Acuticoccus sediminis: one gene and its partner. The protein of the gene in region 2 interacts with the protein of the main gene of each other region in a pairwise test. Links are inferred from orthologs where the notes say so. Each region holds a gene or a part of one and is shown on either strand. Other genes may lie near its edges. The genes, in order: acuR and DLJ53_RS28250.

What was found.
Region 1: the proteins of DLJ53_RS28250 (region 2) and acuR interact in binary tests that used the Escherichia coli proteins (3 or more experiments, as listed by UniProt). The link is inferred for Acuticoccus sediminis from one-to-one orthologs.

Annotation. Positions count from the first base shown.
Region 1 is NZ_QHHQ01000001.1:426,080-432,780, forward strand. Bases 1,627-4,571 are described here. They hold acuR (acrylate utilization transcriptional regulator AcuR), read right to left. Parts: upstream 3,467-4,571; coding sequence 2,786-3,466; downstream 1,627-2,785. Other genes in these bases: DLJ53_RS01755 (adenylate/guanylate cyclase domain-containing protein), read right to left, coding at 1,627-2,091; DLJ53_RS01760 (SRPBCC family protein), read left to right, coding at 2,267-2,716; DLJ53_RS01770 (peroxidase-related enzyme), read right to left, coding at 3,658-4,236; acuI (acrylyl-CoA reductase (NADPH)), read right to left, coding at 4,359-4,571. Also shown: DLJ53_RS01745 (hypothetical protein), read left to right, coding at 1-181; DLJ53_RS01750 (DUF899 domain-containing protein), read left to right, coding at 231-1,004; more of DLJ53_RS01755, read right to left, coding at 1,033-1,626; more of acuI, read right to left, coding at 4,572-5,351; DLJ53_RS01780 (sialic acid TRAP transporter substrate-binding protein SiaP), read left to right, coding at 5,632-6,603; DLJ53_RS01785 (GFA family protein), read left to right, coding at 6,614-6,701. UniProt on the Escherichia coli protein: Involved in response to both electrophiles and reactive chlorine species (RCS). Represses the transcription of the nemRA-gloA operon by binding to the NemR box.
Region 2 is NZ_QHHQ01000008.1:149,451-156,013, forward strand. Bases 3,757-6,563 are described here. They hold DLJ53_RS28250 (3-deoxy-manno-octulosonate cytidylyltransferase), read right to left. Parts: upstream 5,648-6,563; coding sequence 4,865-5,647; downstream 3,757-4,864. Other genes in these bases: DLJ53_RS28245 (hypothetical protein), read right to left, coding at 3,757-4,747; kdsA (3-deoxy-8-phosphooctulonate synthase), read left to right, coding at 5,775-6,563. In the rest of the region: DLJ53_RS34885 (OmpA family protein), read right to left, coding at 1-860; DLJ53_RS28230 (hypothetical protein), read right to left, coding at 1,066-1,605; DLJ53_RS28235 (hypothetical protein), read right to left, coding at 1,605-2,729; DLJ53_RS28240 (hypothetical protein), read right to left, coding at 2,775-3,263; more of DLJ53_RS28245, read right to left, coding at 3,260-3,756. UniProt on the Escherichia coli protein: Activates KDO (a required 8-carbon sugar) for incorporation into bacterial lipopolysaccharide in Gram-negative bacteria.

The DNA of each region.
Region 1 (6,701 bases), on a different replicon or contig from region 2:
CGCCTTCGCCGCGCTCGCGCTGCTGACGGCGGCATTCGACGCGCCCGGCGCCCTCTGCGGTCCGGGCCAGAGCGCCTCCCCCATCGGCGGCATGGTGACGATGTACCTCGCGATGAGCGCCGTCCACCTCGCGCCGTGGCTGCGGCTCGCGTCCGCCCGGTCGGGCCCCCGACGCGACTGACCGCCACTGCAACCGAATTCCGAGACACCTGAAGGAGCACACGATGGACATGCACCACCCCAAGGGGACACGCGAAGAATGGCTGACGGCACGCCTCGCGCTGCTCGACGCCGAGAAGGACCTCACGCGTCGCAGCGACCAGGTCGCCCTCCAGCGCCGGAGCCTGCCCTGGGTCCGGGTCGACAGGGACTACCGGTTCGAGACGGAGGACGGCAGTCTCTCGCTGCGCGACCTCTTCGGCGGGCGCTCGCAGCTCCTCGTCTACCATTTCATGTTCGGGCCGGACTACGCCGCGGGCTGCCCGTCCTGCTCGGCGATCGCGGACGGGTTCAACGGCATCGTCGTCCACCTCCAGCACCACGACGTCGCCTTCTGGGCGGTGTCGAGCGCACCGCTGGCGAAGCTGGAAGGCTTCAGGCGGCGGATGGGGTGGACCTTCCCGTGGGCGTCGTCCGGCGGAAGCGCCTTCAACACCGACTTCCAGGTGACGTTCACCGAGGAGGAGCAGCGGGACGGCATCCGCTACAACTACCGGGACGAGCCGCCCGTCGTGGCGTCTGCCCCGTCGATACCGACGCGCACGACACCGACCGTGCCGGCGACCAACGCCGAGATCAGCGGCACCGATCCGGCAACCTACGCCCGCGAACGGCCGGGCACGAGCGCCTTCGTCCTGGAGGACGGGGACGTCTACCACACCTATTCGACGTACGCGCGCGGCGTCGACAGCCTGTGGGCGGTGTACCAGTGGCTCGACCGGGCCCCGCTCGGCCGCAACGAGCCGGGCGGCTGGCTGCGCCACCGCGACGCCTACGGCGGCTGAGACGCCACCGGCGGACGCGCGTCGGATGTCAGCGGTCGGGCAGGGCGAACACGGCGCACGGGGTGGCGACACCGCGAAGCGGGTGCTCGCCGAGCGGGACGAGCGGCGCTGCGATCTCGGCCGCGACGGCGCCCGAGACCAGCACCGGCCGCCCCAGCACGCGGCAGAGCCCCTCGAGCCGGCTGACGAGGTTCACGGCGGGTCCGATGGCGGTGAAGTCGAGCCGGTTCGCCGCGCCGACGTTGCCCCAAAGCACCTCGCCGAGGTGGAGCGCCATGCCGTACCGCAGGGGCGGCGCGCCTTGGGCCCGCCGTGCCGCGTCGAGGTGGGCCATGCCGGCGCGGGCGGCCGCCGCTGCGCGCAGCGCCGCCTCGCACGCCTCGCCCGGAGTGCCGACGACCGGGAAGATCGCCAGCACCCCGTCGCCGATGAACTTCAGCACCTCGCCGCCAAAGGCATGCACCGCCCCGGCGACACGGTCGAACCAGGCGTCGAGCGCGGCGATCATCACCGCGGGCTCGGTCGCCTCGGACATGACCGTGAAGTCGCGAAGGTCGGCGTAGAGCAGGGCCGCCCGGATCGTCTCACCGGTGCCCCGGCCGTGCGCCCCGGCCTCGACACGGGCGGCGCTGCGCCGCCCGAGGTAGGCCTCGAGGAGGCCCGTCAGCGCCGCCCGCGCGGCAAGGGCCGCGAGCGGGGCGGCGGCAAACCGCGACGCCTCGTCCACCCGGCGCGTCTCGCCGGGGTCGAGCGGCCGCGCCGCCGCCCAGCCGAGGAGAGTGGCCCCGGGGGCCCGGCCCAGCACGGCCTCGTGGACCGGGCCGGACCCGGCGAGCCAGTCGCGCGCCGCCTGAAAGCCCGGGCCGGCGGAGAACCCGAACGCCTCGACCACGGCGCCGGTGTCCCCCCGCCAGAGGAAGGTGCGGTGGGAGATGATCGGGTGCGGCACAGCGATCGCCACCGCGCCGCGTGCGAGCGGTACACCGTCCCCCGTCAGCCGGGCGGCGAGATCGGCGAGGAAGCGGTCGGGGCCGCTGACGGCGCTCGCCTCGTCCACGAGCCAGGCGACGGTTGGTGGCAGGTCCATGCGGCGATCATGCCGCGACGGCACGACCCCTGTCATCCGCGCCGGTCATGGACGGCCCGGCGGAAGGACCTATTTTCGCCGTCTGGCCGTGGAACGGGCCACCCGCCGGATCCGGCGCGTGCCGCCGCGCCCCGACCGGCACGGGAACCCGGCACGAAAACATGGAGGAAACCCGATGCAGGACGGCTTCGTCGTTCGCCGCGAGCAGCACATCCCGGCGCCGCCCGCCGCCGTCTTCGCCCTCCTCACCGATCCGGAGAAGATCCTGAGCTGGATGGGGACGGAGGCGGACGTCGAGCCCCGTGTGGACGGCGCCTATATCGTCAACGTCACCGGGGCGCGGTGCGCCCGCGGCGCCTTCCGCGAGGTCGTCCCGGTGCACCGCCTCGCCTACAGCTTCGGCTGGGACGGCAGCGATGCCGTGCCGCCGGGGTCGAGCCTCGTCGAGATCGACCTGATCGAGCAGCCGGACGGCACCCTGCTGCGCCTCACCCATACCGGTCTGCCGAGCGAGGCCCAATGCGCCGGCCACGAGGAGGGCTGGACGCACTACCTCGGCCGCCTCGCCGTCGCCGCCGGCGGACGCGATCCTGGCCCCGACCCCTTCGAAGGCCGCACCGGCTAGGACGCCGCCGCCGGATCCGGCCCCGGCGCGGACCCTGCGTCCGTGGCGGCCCCGCAGGCGCCGGGGGCCTTACCGGGTCGTCCGGCGCGAGAGCAGGACGAAGAAGGTTTCGGCGTAGAGGTCGAGCGCCGCCGCGCTGCGCTCCAGCTTGGCGCGGAGCACGGCGCCCTCCCAGCCGATCCAGAAGACCTGCGCGAGGTGGCGGCAGTCCACGTCCGGGGCGATCTCCCCGGCGGCCTTCGCGGCTTCGAGACAGCGCGCGGTGCGAATCTCCCAGTCCTCGAACACCGCCGACAGGCGGGCGCGGAACGGCTCCGGCAGGGCGCCGATCTCCTGCCCGAGATTGCCGACGAGGCAACCCCTGGCAAAGTCGAAGCGCTCCATGCCGGCCCGGGCGTCCGCCACGAAGGCGCGCAGCCGGTCGAGCGGGGCGAGCCGCTCGTCCAGGAACCAGCGGTCGAGCTTGCGGGCGAAATAGGCGGCGTACGAGTCGATCAGCGCGAGGCCGAAGTCCGCCTTGGAGCCGAAGTAGTGGTAGAATGAGCCCTTCGGCACGCCCACCGTGCCGAGGATCTCGTCCAGCCCCACGGCGCCGAACCCCCGCTCGGTGAGCATCGCGACACCGGTGCGCAGGAGATTCTCGCGCGCCTCCACCAGGCGGGCCGCGTCGCGCGGCGGCCGCCCGCGGCGCCGCGGACGGGGCGCGTCGTCCGGCGACACGAAGACGGGGCCGACGGAGTCTTGGCTCAACGCTGGACCTCCTGCACGGCCATCCCGGCCGGACCCGCCGGGACGCACCGGCACGACGTTACCGGACAGGCCCGTCGACGGGTCAATAGGTTAACGACGCCATGAAATAGAACGGCATCCCGCCGCCTCAAGCCCCGGCGACGCGGGACGAAGGTCGGAGCCCGGCACGGCGGCGGGCCGATGGCGCATCCTCAGCCGCGGCCGAGGGTGTAGAACTCGGCGTTCGGGCGCATGCCGGTGACATTCGCCATTCGGTTCGACAGCGCGAAGAAGGCGGCGATCGCGGCGATGTCCCAGACGTCGTCCTCGTCGAACCCGTGCGCCTTCAGCGCCTCGATCTCGGCCTCGCCCACCGTCTCGGCCGACTGGCTGACCTTCACCGCGAAGTCGAGCATCGCCTTCTGGCGCGGCGTGATGTCGGCCTTGCGGTAGTTCACCGCCACCTGATCGGCGAGCAGCGGGTTCTTCGCCCGGATCCGCAGGATCGCGCCGTGGGCGATCACGCAGTACTGGCACTGGTTGAGGTTGGAGGTCGCGACCACGATCATCTCGCGCTCGGCCTTCGTCAGGTTGCCGGGCTTGTCCATCAGCGCGTCGTGGTAGGCGAAGAAGGCGCGGAACTCGTCCGGCCGGTGGGCGAGGACGAGGAAGACGTTCGGGATGAAGCCCGACTTCTCCTGCACCGCCTCGATGCGGGCGCGGATATCGTCCGGCATCTCGGCGAGCGGCGGGACGGGGAAGCGGCTGATCGGCAGATCGACGGCGGTCATGTGTCCACTCTTCGGCAGGGGAACCGGCTCCAGCGTCCGGTCCTGATGGGGTGCGCGACGGAAGCGCCGGCCCGGCGGCTGCGCCGCATCGCGGCACGCCGCGGGGCCGACGCCGTGACGGTTCAGGCGACGGACGGGTCGATCGGCACGACGATGCGGCCGCGCACCTTGCCGGCGATCAGGCGGTCCGCGGCGGGGATCGCCTCGGCGAGGGAGAGCCGCTGCACAATCCCGGCGAGCAGCTTCGGGTCGAGATCCTCCCCGAGGCGCCGCCAGGCCTCGATCCGATCCTCGCGCGGACACATGACGCTGTCGACGCCCGCGAGGGTCACGCCGCGCAGGATGAAGGGCGCCACGGTGGCCGGGAGGGACATGCCCCCGGCGAGGCCGCACGCCGCCACGGTCCCGCGATAGCGCATCTGCGCGCAGACGTTGGCGAGCACCTGTCCGCCGACGACGTCCACCGCGCCCGCCCAGCGCTCCTTGCCGAGAGGGCGGCCCGGCTCGGTGAAGTCCGCCCTGGGCAGGATCTCGGACGCGCCGAGCGCCGTCAGGTAGTCCGCCTCCTCGGCGCGGCCTGTCACCGCGTGGACCTCGTGCCCCAGTTTGGCGAGGAGGGCCACCGCGACGCTGCCGACGCCGCCGGCCGCACCCGTCACCAGCACCGGGCCGGCGGACCGCGTCACGCCGTTCCGCTCCAGCGCCATCACGCACAACATCGCCGTGTAGCCGGCGGTGCCGATCGCCATCGCCTCCTCCATGGAGAAGGCCGGGACGAGCGGGACCAGCCACTCCCCCTTCACGCGGGCCTTGCCGGCGAGACCGCCCCAGTGCCGCTCGCCGACGCCCCAGCCATTGAGCACAACCCGGTCGCCGGCCTTCCAGTCCGCGCTGGAGGACGCCTCCACCACGCCGGAAAAGTCGATGCCCGGCACCATGGGGAAGCTGCGCACCACCGGGCTCTTGCCGGTGATCGCCAGCGCATCCTTGTAGTTGAGCGTCGAGCACGCGACGCGGACGGTGACGTCGCCCTCGGGCAGCCGGTCGTCGTCCAGCTTGGTCACCGAGACGGTCTGCCCGGAATCGTCCTTGTCGATGAGGATGGCGTCGAACACTGCAGTCTCCTCCCCTGGCGGAGCGGCCCTCGCGATGTGGCGGCGCGCCCTGCGGGTCCTGTTCATCGTCACCACGGGAAATAGACCGAACGTCTATTTAAATCAACACGGCGTCCCCGGTCGTCGTCGTCCGGCCGAAATCGCGTTGCCATCCCTCTGATTTTTTTCAGGCGGCCCTCGCGGCCATAACAAAAGCCTGTTGAGTGGCGGACGCGAACATCATAGGCTCGCGAACAAAGAGCGGTGTTAACCGTCCATCATCAGGGGGGAAACGGATTCCATGATCATCCGTACGATTCTGGCGGCCTCCGCCGCCGCGCTGGCGCTCGCGCCTGTGGCCGCGTCGGCTCAGACGATGCTGAAGTTTGCGCACGTCTACGAGTCGAGCGAGCCGTACCACACCTGCGCCGTTGCAGCGTCCGACAAGCTCCTCGCCGCCACCGACAATCGCTACGGGATCGAGGTTTTCCCGGCCTCGTCGCTGGGCAAGGAAGTCGACATCAACGAGGGCCTCGGCCTCGGCACCGTCGACATCATCTACACCGGCCAGCTCTTCGCAGGCCGCGCTTATGGGCCGATCGCCATCGGCGGCGCGCCCTTCATGTTCCGCGACTACGCGCACTGGGACGCCTACCGGCACTCCGACCTCTTCAAGGAGCTCAGCGAGGGCTACGAGAAGGCGACCGGCAACCACATCGTCTCGCTCACCTACTACGGCAACCGGCACGTCACCTCGAACAAGCCGATCCTGAAGCCCGAGGACATGAAGGGCCTCAAGATCCGCGTGCCGAACGCGCCGCTCTACATGATGTTCCCCAAGGCCGTCGGCGCGAACCCGACGCCGATCGCTTTCGCCGAGGTGTACCTGGCGTTGCAGCAGGGCACGGTGGACGCGCAGGAGAACCCGCTCCCGACCATCCAGGCGAAGAAGTTCTACGAGGTCCAGAAGGACATCAACCTCACCGCCCACATCACCGACGCGCTCCTGACCATCCTCGGCGGTCCGACCTGGAACCAGCTGTCCGACGCCGACAAGGAGGCGCTGTCGACGGTCCTGCAGGAAACGGCCGAATGCGCCACCCAGCAGATCATCGACAAGGAGAAGGAACTCGCCGCCTGGTTCGAGGAGCAGGGCGTGACGGTCAACGAGGTGGACCGCGGCCCATTCATCGAAGCCACCAAGAAGATGCACAACGGCGACATGGCGACCTGGGACCAGGAGACCTACGACCGCCTGCAGGCGATCCAGTAGGTCGGAGGCCATGGCAGCGTGGCCTCCCCTTCCCTGGCTCGGCGGCTGCGCTTGCGATGCGGTGCGCTACATCGTGACCGGCGATCCGGTCGCGATCT
Region 2 (6,563 bases):
TGCTCCATGATGAGGAAGGCGCGCACCGCGTGGGCCCGCTTCTCGGAGAGCCAGTGGTTGTAGTCCGCCTCGCCGGTGGTGTCGGTGTGACCGCCGATGAGGTAGCGCTCGCCCTCCACGCCGGGTGCGGCGAGGGCGTCGGCGAGAACGTCGAGCTCGATCATCGCCTCGGGCGTCAGCGCGTATTCGCCGGTCTCGAACGGAAGCGGGATCACCTGCGAGTGGTTGGTGTTGAGGATGAACGTGCGCGCGACGCGCGGGCTGCGCGGATCGTGGTGCATCTCCTCGGCGATGTCGGGACGCATCATCGTCGGCGTGCGGTAGATGTTGCGCAGGTACTCCGTGCGCCCGTAGTCGACGCTGGTCCCCGGCGTCAGGACCGATTCCATCTCGGCGGCCGACATCGACGGCATCTCGTGGATCACCATGTCCACCTCGTCCATCGCCATCTCGGGGATCTCGTCGCCATCCGCCTCGACGATGCCCTCGGGGCCGTCGTCGCGCCCGACCTCGACGTCCTCGTCCTGATCCCCGGCGTCGGCCGGATCGGGCGCTGCGGCCGTGGCGACGTCGGTGTCGACGGGCTTGCCGGCGTCGGGGTCGAAGCCATCCGCCGTCTCGGTCACGGCTTCGTTTTCAGCCTCGGTGGACGGCGCGGTGCTCTCCGGAGCCGCCGCCGGAGCCGCCTCGGGCGTCGCCTCCGCCTGTTCGACCGGCATCGCCGCCGGCTCGGCGGCTGGCGGTGTCTGCTCGATCGGCGCCACGGCTTGCTCACGGGCGGCCTGCGTCTGCTGTTCGGCCACCGGGGGCGCGGCAAGCGCCTCGGCCTGCGGGCCGGCGGCAGGGGCCTGTTCGGGCATCGCGGCGGCGTCCTGAACGGTCTCCTGCGCGGCGACGGGTGTGTCAGGCGCAGGATTCGTCGTCTGGGCCATCGCAACGATGGGGGTCGTCGTCAGTAAAGCGGCAAGTAAAATACGTGTCGTCAACATCGGGAACTCCTCTCACCGGCCGGACCGGCCTCCTGAACAGGGGATGGAGAGCCCAGAGAGTTTTGCGCGCGGCGCCCTACCTGTCGACGAACGAAAGCGTGAACGTCTGGACATCTGCGCGTGATGCGGTTCCGGACCAGAAGACGTCGACAGGGACGTCGAGCCGGCCCACCGGCAGATGGCGGAGCGGGACGGTCGTGGTCTGGTTCGGCACCAGCGTCAGGCCGCGGAAAAGACGTTGGTCGGCGGTGATGGCGAGCGTCGCGAGGTCCTCGCCGACGCGCAGCTCCAGCGTGCGGTCCGGCGCGTCGTTGCGGAACTCCACCAGGCAGAGCCCGCCGAGCTCCAGCGCCAGGGCGTCGCCGGCGGAAGCCTCGAACCGGGTGCGCACCAGCGGGCGCGCGTCGAAGAGGGCGTCGCGGCAGGTTTCGCCCGGCAGGGGACGCCCGAGGATGATCCGCAGCGCGCTCACAGCCTCGTCGGTGACGGGATAGGCCTCCCTGGCCTCGCCCGACGGCCCGGCCGCCTCGCCGATGGCCGAGTTGATCGCGTCCTGCTGCGCGCCAGCCGGTCCGGCGGCCAGCAGCAGCGCGAGGGAGACGGCGAGGGCGCGCATCACCGGTCCTCCGCGCCGAAGGCGAGCGTCCTGCGCTCCTCCCGGCCGCCCGCGCCGAGCGTCAGCCCGGTGGTCCGGCCCGCCGGCGAGGCGCGGAAAACCAGCGTGTAGTGCGAACCGTTGACCACCGTGATCGCACGCCCGACCGGGGCGTCCGCTGCGATCAGCGTGTCCTGGAGGCGGTCGTCGAAGCGCACCGTGACCGGGGTGGCGCCGAGGGTCACGAACCGCAGCGCGCAGGTCGCCGGCGTGGCGGGGATCTCCAGCACCGGTTCGTCCAGCGGCAGGCGCCTCGCCGTCAGCGCTCCGCCGGAGAGGACCGCGTCGATACACGCCTCCCGGGTGGGCGCGGTGAGCTGTTCCATCCTGATCATCGCCGCGAGGCGCTCCCCTGTGCCGGTCTCCTCACCCAGAATGGACACGCCAAACGCGATCGCGGCAGCGAGCGCCGCCAGCACCGCCGCGCGAATCAGGATCGCGGCGGGCTTCGCGGTGCGGACCTCGCCCTTGCCGGCGGGGGGATTCGCGGGCGCGGGCGTGCGTGACCCGATGACCGCGTCGAGCATGCGCTCGATGTCCTCGAACGTCGAGAAGGTGTGGGCCGTGCCGCCGATCCGGCGGGCGGCTTCCGCGACCAGCGCGCCGTCCGGCGCATCGACGGCGACGAGAAAGTGCGCGCGCGGCCCCGCCACGTCGAGGGACGGCGCGCTGTGGGCGAGCTTCTCGGCGAGGTAGCGCGCCTCGCCGGCGGGCGCGAGCGCTGCGTCCACCGCGCCCGTCGCCCAGATCACCGTGTCGGCCTCGGTCACGTCGCTGAGCCGGGCGCCACGGGCGACGGCGCGGTGGGCGAGGACCACCGGAAGCTCCCAGCTCCGTCCGGTGTCGATGCGCTCGGTGAGGGCGAGGTGCCAGGGCGTCGGCGCCTCGTCGTGCGTGGCAAGGGGGCCCTCGACGAGACGGTGGTAGCCCTCCGCGATGGGGAGCGGACGGAAGTCGTCGACGTGCGTCGCCATCGAGCGGGCGAGGCGCGGGCGCCGCTCCAGCGAGGCGACGCGCGCGCATCCCCCCGTGGTCGGGACCAGGATCGCCAGCCGGGGCGGTTCGGGAGCGTGAGGCGTTTGCACCGGCCCGGTATGGGGCCGCTCCGCCCGCCCGTCCAGCGCGTCCCGCTACAGCAGGAAGATCGCGGTCGACGGATTCTCCAGGAGCGCGATCGCCTCGCGGCCCGCGAAGGTGGATCGGGAGAAGCCGACCTGCTGGACGCCGTCGATCGGCGGGTCGAGCGGCAGTCGCACCACGTTTCCCTCCGGGCCGACGAGCTCAAGCGTGACGGGGACCTCGGTGTCGCCGAGCTCGATCACCAGCCAGGTGACGTCCTCCTCGTGGACGGTGCGCAGGGTGACGCCGCCGACCGTCCGCTCCTGGTCGACCCCCGTGGCCGCCGCGCGCGCCATCGGGGAGGCGACGACCGCCTGGCTCGCCCGCAGCGCGCGGTAGAGCGGCAGCGCCCCGATGGGAATGACGCTCGGCCCGGTCCCGTCCGCGGCCAAGGCGCCGGAGACGATGGAGGAGACGGGGAGGGCGTTGCCGGGCCCGGCCTCGTCCGCCTCGGCGACGAGGGTCGCGGCGGCGAGGCGGTCGATGTAGTCGCGGGTCATTGAACGCCTCCCTCCGGGTCGTCTGCTGCGTCGTCGTGTAGGGCGTCGCTGTCCGGCCCGCCGCGGCCGAGGTAGCGCCTGGCAAACTCGGCGGCGAAGACCTCGCGGTCGTCCGCGAAGGTGGACTGGAGCCGCCCGCCCTCAGGGCCGTCGAAGGCGGCGACCACGCCGCGCACGTCCGCCGTCATCTCGGCGAGCGCGACCAGACTGGGCGCGATGCGCGAGAAGTGGGCGGCAAGCTCCGCCGGAGGGCGCGCGAACGACTTCGATCGCGACCGCGACAGGAGCATCGCCCCGGTGCGCGCGATCGCCGAGCGGTCCTCGCGCTGCGGAGTGCCGGCGGTCAGCGCGTAGTGGGCCGCGAGCCAGCCGGCGGTCTTGTCCTGCAGCGCGTCGATGCGCTCCAGGACCTCTCGGTACGTCGCCGCTTCCACGCAGGTCACCCTCTCTTCGACGGGCACCTTCGCCCGGCCGGTACGAAGGGTGTTGGAAAGGCCAGACTGGATCGGGTGGAACGCCAGGAGCCGCAGGACCGAGCGAACGTTGAGCCGGGCATCCGGCCACACGCTCTCGAGGAGGTCCGCGAAGTCCACCTCGGCCCTGGTGTAGACGTTGAGCGGCGTCGACTTCAGCGCCATCAGCATCGAGCCGGGATCGATGTCGGCGGTGTAGAGCAGGGCGAGCGGCGAGGGCGGGCCGCCGCCGTCGTCGTCCGGCACGATGCCGCGGTCGTTGCCGGGCTCGTCGACGGAGCCGGCGCCGGTGACCGCGGCGCGCTCCTCCACCTCGCGGCGCGACTTCAGGAAGGCGAGCGCGGCCGCGAAGGCGGTCCGGTAGGTGCCGAAGTGCGAATTGTCCGCGTCCGTCCAGAGGGCGAGGATGTCCGCGTCGGTCGGGGTCGCCTGGCCCAGCTTGCGGCGCACGTAGTCGAAGCTCGACGCAGCGTGCCCCTCGGCGAAGTGGGTCTTGCGGTACTCGTAGAGACGGCGGGCGAGGCTGCGGACCCCCTCCTTCAGCGTTTCCTGCGAGGGGCCGCGGGCCAGCGTCTCGAAGGTGGCGACGACCTCGGCCGCCCTCGCGTAGCCGTCCGCGGCGATCAGGAACTCCGCGATCTTGCGCAGGAGGCCGAGCCGCGTCCGGCTGAGGACGATGCTGGCCTCGTTCACATGGAGGCGCACGGCGGTGTGGCTGGCGGCGGAGGCGATGCCGGGCAGCCCGCGCTCGGCCGCCTCGAGCAGGCTGGAGAGCACGTCGCTCGGCCGCATCGCCAGGATCTCGAGACCGCTGGGGCGGCGCTGTGTCGTGCGGCCGAGCGCCTCGACGACGAGGGCGAGCGCCCAGACCGGCTTGTCGCGGTTCGGCGGCCAGCCGCGGATCAGTGCATCCGCGACCTTCTCGATGAACACCGGGGCATGATCGGCGTCCTCGAACAGCGCGGCGAACTCGTTCTGCGCCGTGTCTGACCAGTAGCGTGGCTTCAGCATGCGCGTCACCGATTGCATCGCCGTCACAATGGCCGCGCGCAGGCCATTGGGCAACGCTCCGGCCCCGGTGCGTCCCTCATGCGGCCGTCCGCCGGTGAGCGGACGGCGTCGTTCCGCCTACTCGATGCCCAGCTTGGCGAGCGCCGCCTCGACCCGCGGCACGTCCTCGGGGTTGTTCACCTCCCAGAACATGCTCTGCCGCGACTCGACCGTGACGCACTGAACGTCGATGCCGTTCTCGAGGAAGCGGAGCTGCTCGAGCCCCTCGTGCGTCTCCAGCGGGCCCGGCTCGAAGCCGACGTACTGGCGCAGTGCCGCCGGGCGGTACGCGTAGAGGCCGACGTGATGGTAGACCGGCGGGGCCGGCTTGTCGTCGGCGACGTAGGGGATCACTTCCTTGGAGAAGTACAGCGCGCGGCCGGCGCGGGTCATGACCGCCGTGGTGCCGCCGACGCGGCCGGCGGCACGGTCCTGGCGAAAGCGCGAGAGCGTCTCGTCGTCGCACAGGAGGGCAGGCGTCGCGACCGCGGCGTCGCCGATCCCGTCGATCAGCTCGGTCACGAAGTGCGCCGGCGTCAGCGGGGCGTCGCCCTGGAGGTTGACGACGAGGTCCGGCTCGGACGGCAGCTTGTCTAGGGAGTCCTCGCACCGCTCGGTGCCGTTGCGGCACTGGTCGGACGTCATCAGCACCTTGGCGCCGAAGGTGTCCGCGTGTTCGGCGATGCGCTCGTCGTCGGTGGCGATATAGACGGCGTCGATCCCGGGAACGCGCAGGGCCACGTCGTGGGTGCGTTGCAGGAGGGTCTTGGCGACCCCGGTGGCGCCGCGAAGCGGTTGCAACGGCTTCCCGGGGAACCGCTGGGACGGAAACCGCGCCGGGATGATAATGACGGTACCCAATTGTGACTCCCTCAGAGGCGAGGCTCGGCCATACAAGCTGACCGGAACGGCTGCAACCGCGTGGATCTTGTCGGCGCCGCCCAAGAGGGGCATTGAGACGCCGCAATCCCAACCCAGCGAGGCGATGATGGACCAACCGACGACCGTTCAACCCTCCAGCCGGGTCGACGTCGGCGGCGTCACGTTCGCCAACGACGCGCCGCTGACCCTGATCGCCGGTCCCTGCCAGATGGAGAGCCGCCAGCACGCCTTCGACATGTGCGGCGCGCTGGTGGAGATCACCGGCAAGCTCGGCATCGGCCTCGTCTACAAGTCGAGCTTCGACAAGGCGAACCGCACGTCGCTGAAGGGCGTGCGCGGCATGGGCCTCGACAACTCGCTCCCGGTCTTCGCCGACCTGAAGCGCGAGTTCGGCGCCCCGGTGCTGACCGACGTCCACACGGCCGAGCAGTGCGCCGTGGTGGCCGAGACATGCGACATTTTGCAGATCCCAGCCTTCCTCTGCCGCCAGACGGACCTTCTGGTGGCCGCGGCCGGGACCGGACGCGTCGTCAACGTGAAGAAGGGCCAGTTCCTGGCGCCTTGGGACATGACGAACGTCGTGCGCAAGGTGACCGAGAGCGGCAACCCGAACGTGCTCCTCACCGAGCGCGGCGTTTCCTTCGGCTACAACACGCTGGTCTCGGACATGCGCTCGCTGCCGATCATGGCGGAGACCGGGGCGCCGGTGGTGTTCGACGCGACGCATTCGGTGCAGCAGCCGGGGGGGCAGGGCGGCTCGTCCGGCGGGGAGCGGCGCTTCGTGCCGACGCTGGCGCGGGCGGCCGTCGCGGTCGGCGTCGCGGCGGTCTTCGTCGAGACCCACCAGGACCCGGACAACGCCCCGTCCGACGGCCCGAACATGCTTCCCCTGACC